DNA from 2 places in the Micromonospora sp. NPDC005087 genome. Region 1 is predicted to be linked to the other one. Evidence: riboswitches for the same ligand, from Rfam matches in the RefSeq annotation. Region 1 holds a riboswitch; the other holds the start of a gene.

Region 1 (2,367 bases):
CGCCGATGTTGAGCGACTTGGCGATGCCGGTGGGCTTGACCGGGGTGATCGTGTCGGTGTCGGCGTGCAGGGCGGTGGCGATCGGGTTGCAGCCGGCGGACTGGGCGCCGAAGACCTTCCAGCCGCCGGCCGGCGCCTCGACCAGACCGATCTCGACCAGCTCGGAGAACGCCTTGTCAATCTTGGTGAGCAGCTCGCCGCTGGCCATCGGGATGACCACCTGGGCCGGGATCCGCCAACCGAGCTGCTCGGCCACCTCGTACCCGAGTGTCTTGGAGCCCTCGGCGTAGTACGGCCGGACGTTGACGTTGACGAACGCGGTGTCCTCGAACTCGTCGGTCTCCACCAGCTCGCCGCAGAGCCGGTTCACATCGTCGTACGAGCCGTCGATGGCGACCAGGTCACCGCCGTAGACCGCGGTGGTGATGACCTTGCCCTGCTCCAGGTCGCTCGGGATGAAGACCACCGAGGGCACCCCGGCGCGGGCGGCGTGCGCGGCCACCGAGTTGGCCAGGTTACCGGTGGAGGCGCAGGCGAACCGGGTGAAGCCGAGCGCCCGGGCGGCGGTGAGCGCCACCGATACGACCCGGTCCTTGAACGAGTGGGTCGGGTTGGCGCTGTCGTCCTTGACCCAGAGCGGCGCGGTGATGCCCAGTTCGGCGGCGAGGTGCGGGGCCGCTACCAGCGGGGTGAGCCCCGGGTTCAGGGTGACGCGGGTGGACGGGTCCTGACCGGCGGGCAGCAGCGCGGCGTACCGCCAGATGTTGTCCGGGCCGGCCTCGATCCGCTCACGGGTGACCGTGGCCAGGGCTGTGGCGTCGTAGTCGACCTCCAGCGGGCCGAAACACTCGTAGCAGGCGTGCTGGGCGGCGAGCGGGTAGCGGGCCGAACAGGCGCGGCAGACCAGGGCGCGGGCGGGGCTGGCGGAGGTGTCGATGCCGGAGGCGGCGAGCGTCGACGTCATGTCGAGGGTCCTCTCATCTTTCCCCGCATCGCACGGTGCGGCGGGGACGGAATTGGCACCTGCCCCGCGGGGCGCTCAGCGGTGAGCGCGCGGGGTGGTTGCCGGGGCGTCGTCGGGCCGTATCCCTCAGCCCCTCTGGATGAGGTATTCAGTTGTGCCGCCGAGTCTAGGCAATGCGGCGACGGGAGGCTCCCGGCGTCCCGCCAGGTGAGCGATCGGCCGGCGGCGGCCGGGACGACCTGCGCCGTCGATCTGACTCGGCCGGCCGGTTAGCGGGCCACCACCGCGACCGGGTCGACGACCGCCGTCCGGTCGACGACGGCGGTCGCCTGGTCCGCGGGCACCGCGGCGGTGCGGGCGCGGGTCGCCACGTTGGCGGCGACCAGGGCGGCGATGGTGATCGCGGCCCCGACAAGCTCGACCGGCTCGGGCCGGTAGCCGCGGGCGATCTGCACTGCGAAGGTGGTCACCGGGACCAGGTTCATGAAGAGCGCGGCGTTGGCGGTGCCGAGCCGCTGCACGCCGGTGTTCCAGGCCAGCACCGCGACCACGGCGCCCACGATCACGGCGTACGCCAACTGCGGCGCGACCGCCACCAGGTCGGCGGCTCCCGGCGCGTGCTGCCAGCCGATGCCGTCGGCGAGCACGCTCGCGGCGAGCATGGCGGCCGTGCCGGCGAGCGCGGTGAGGGTGGTGTACCGCAGCGGCGACCAGCCGCCGAACCGGCTGGCGCCGTGGGTGTAGATGGCCCAGCCGAACACCGCGCCGATCATCATCAGACCGCCGAGGCCGAACTGACCGAGCCCGGCCAGGCTCCCGCGCGTGATCACCAGGCCGACGCCGAGAAGCGCCACCAGGGAGAGGGCCAGCAGGAGCGGCTTCGGGCGTACGCCGTCGCGGACCCAGCGGACCAGCTGGGTGATGACCGGGGTGGTCGCCACGAAGAGGGCGACCTGCTGCGGTGCGGCGTGTTCGAGCGCCAGGTTGGTGAGCACGTTGAAGCCGGCGAAGCCGACCGCGCCGAGCACCGCCACCTCGACCGCCCGGCCGCCGAGCCGCAGCGCGCCGGCGCCCTCGCGGAGCAGCAGGATGCCGACCAGGATGACAGTGGCCAGCAGGTAGCGGGCGGTGGTCAGGTTGAGCGGATCGACCCAGGTCAGCGCACTGGCCAGGATCGGGAACATCACTCCCCAACTGAGCACGGCGAGTAACGGGTAGGCGGCGGCGCGGGATCGCATCGTCAGCTCCAATGTTCGAGTACTTTCGAACCAACGACACCGACCCTAGGGAGATGTTCGACGATTGTCGAACAACGGTTACACTGGTCACATGGAGCCGCACGAACCCGACCTGGCCGCCGTACCGGTCACCGCCGTGCTGGCCGCACTCGCCGACGACGTGCG
Region 2 (2,367 bases), on a different contig from region 1:
GGCGCGAGCCCGACGCCGATCAGCAGGATCGTCGCCGCGGCCGGCAGCCCCCGGAACACGTCGGTGTAGACCCGCGCCGGCCAGCGCAGCCACCGGCTGCGGGAGATGCCGGCGACGGCCAGCAGCAGGCCCAGCACCGAGCCGAGCAGGGCGGCGGAGACCGCCAGGATCAGCGTGTTGGGCAACCCGACGGTCAGCATCTCGGGCAGCGCCTCGCGCATCGCGTCCCAGTCGAAGAAGGTCTCCCACAGGGTGCTCAACGGATCCATTGGTCGCCTCTCCTACCGCCCCGCTCGCTCGTCACCGGGTGTCTCAGGACGCGGCCGACGCCGACGCCGACGCCGACGCCGACGCCGACGCCGACGCCGACGGTGCGGCCGGCACGGTCACCGTGCCGCTGCCCGGGCGGAAGTCCGCCGGTACGGGCCGACCCGGGTAGTACTGCGCCTGCAACCGGCTCCAGGTGCCGTCCGCGATCACCTCGTCGAGGCCCTTGTTCAGCGCCTCCCGCAGTTTGTCGCCGCCCTTGGCGACGGCGTACGCGGTCGGTGCCGGGCTGAGCTGCTTGGCCGCCACAGTGATCTTGCCGTTGCTGTCGGCCGCCGACGTCTCGCCGATCTCGGCCGGGGCGATCCACGCGTCGGCGGTGCCCGCCTTGAGCTGGTTGATCGCGCCGTTGTAGTCCGGCACCCGGACCGGGTTGAGCTGCTCGCCGGTGGCGTAGTCGTCCTGGACGGTGCCCTGCACCACCACGACCCGCTTGCCGGCGAGCTGGTCGAAGCCGGTGATCGGCGAGCCGGCCGGCACGTCCAGGCCGAAGTAGCCGAAGTCGTAGCCGTTGCCGAAGTCGACCGTCTTCTTGCGCGCCTCGGTGATGGTGATCGAGGAGCTGCCGACGTCGAACTTGTGGTTGTTGACCTGGGAGAGCAGCGCGGAGAAGTCGGTGCCGACGAACTCCACCTTCAGGCCGAGCTTGCTGGCCACTGCGGTCAGCAGGTCGTTGTCGAAGCCGGTGAACTTGCCGTCCTTGAGGTACACGTTCGGTGGCGCGTCGGTCAGCGTGCCGGCGCGCAGCACGCCCGGCTGCGCCAGACCGTACGGGTTGGCGGCGGCGTCGGACGAGGTGTCGTCGCCGCACGCGGTGAGCGCGGTGGCGGCCAGGATCGTGGACGCGCCGAGGGCCGCGGCGCGGGTCAGGGCAGGAAGGAATCGCACAGGTGTCTCCGAAGTTTGCGCAGCGGCGGACGCAGATGTGCGCCGCCGACGGTGCGCCCGGTGGGCGTACCGCTGGGATGGGTTCGGGAAGGGGTGCGCTAGTACGCGCGGCCGCGACAGGCGGCGCTGCACACCCGCATCAGGTCCACGTGCCGCCTGCGGGTCAGTGCCGGTGTCGGCCAGCCGGTGCGGGAATCCGCGGCGTCGGCTGATGGTGTGGTGCTGAGGATGCGCATGGCTCTCCCGGGTCTGTGCTGACCTGGGTGCCAGGCCACGCTTGCACCGACGTCGTGCCGGTGCCTGGTCTTCACCCGGGGCACCCCACCGCGGAGGAGGGTTGCCGGCCAGCGAGCCGGGGCTTCGCGCTGGCGCTCATGACCTGCGCCGAGGCTAGCAGCCCGGGGAGGCGGATCGTCCAGTCGTTATGACCACGCTCACCGTCCGCGACTGGCGTCCGGTCGGCAGGTCAGCTGGCGTGCACGTGCGGACGGCGGCGCGGGTCGGGTTCCTGGCGGCGCAGGATCTCCCGGGTGACCGGGGCGATCTCGCCGTGGCCGAACGCCAGGTAGCGCAGCAAGTTGCCGCCCGGGTTGCCCTCGGTCCACTCGAAGTAGATGTGCGGGCACCGCCCCGCCCGGTCGCGGATATCCAGCAGCAGGGCGGCCACCGCGCTGGGCACCGCGGAACTGGCGAGGCTCAGCACCGGGTACCGGTCGTGCTCCACGCTGCCACGGATCAGCAGCTCGGTCTCGAAGTCCGACGGGTCGGTCACCGTCACCTCGACGAAGATCACCGCGCTGTCGGCCGGGAAGTCGTTGTCCGCCACGGTCTGGGCGAGCTTGTCGCGGTACTCCGCACGGTCCCGGGTGGCCGGCTCGTGCGCGATGAGGCGGACGCGGCGCCCGCTGCACTCGTCGATCAACCGGGTGGCCTCGGCGTCCAGCTCCACCCGGTCGACCCGCAACTCGAAGGCGCGGAACAACCGGGACAGCAGCGACACCACGATCATCCCGCCGATGAAGCAGGCCGCGATCTTCACGCCGTCGGGACGTTCCACCACGTTCGCCGCGGTGGTGTAGACGAAGGCGATCGCGATGATCCCGAACGCGACCGTCCGGCCACGCTGGCGCCGCCGCCGCGCCGCGAGGGTCA

The links. Region 1 has a riboswitch for S-adenosylmethionine ahead of thrC (threonine synthase). Riboswitches for the same ligand answer to the same signal wherever they lie in the genome.
Region 2: it holds a riboswitch for S-adenosylmethionine, as region 1 does, so the genes downstream of both, ACFYPS_RS24445 (ABC transporter substrate-binding protein) here and thrC (threonine synthase) in region 1, are expected to answer to the same signal.

The regions. Positions count from the first base shown of each region.
Region 1 covers NZ_JBIALB010000004.1:267,520-269,886, reverse strand. Annotated here, with positions in the region: gene thrC (threonine synthase) at 1-964, opposite strand, end outside; SAM riboswitch class I at 975-1,110, opposite strand; gene ACFYPS_RS12335 (DMT family transporter) at 1,234-2,202, opposite strand; gene ACFYPS_RS12330 (metalloregulator ArsR/SmtB family transcription factor) at 2,294-2,367, shown strand, end outside.
Region 2 covers NZ_JBIALB010000011.1:157,383-159,749, forward strand. Annotated here, with positions in the region: gene ACFYPS_RS24440 (amino acid ABC transporter permease) at 1-269, opposite strand, end outside; gene ACFYPS_RS24445 (ABC transporter substrate-binding protein) at 313-1,215, opposite strand; SAM riboswitch class IV at 1,484-1,595, opposite strand; gene ACFYPS_RS24450 (amino acid transporter) at 1,682-2,367, opposite strand, start outside.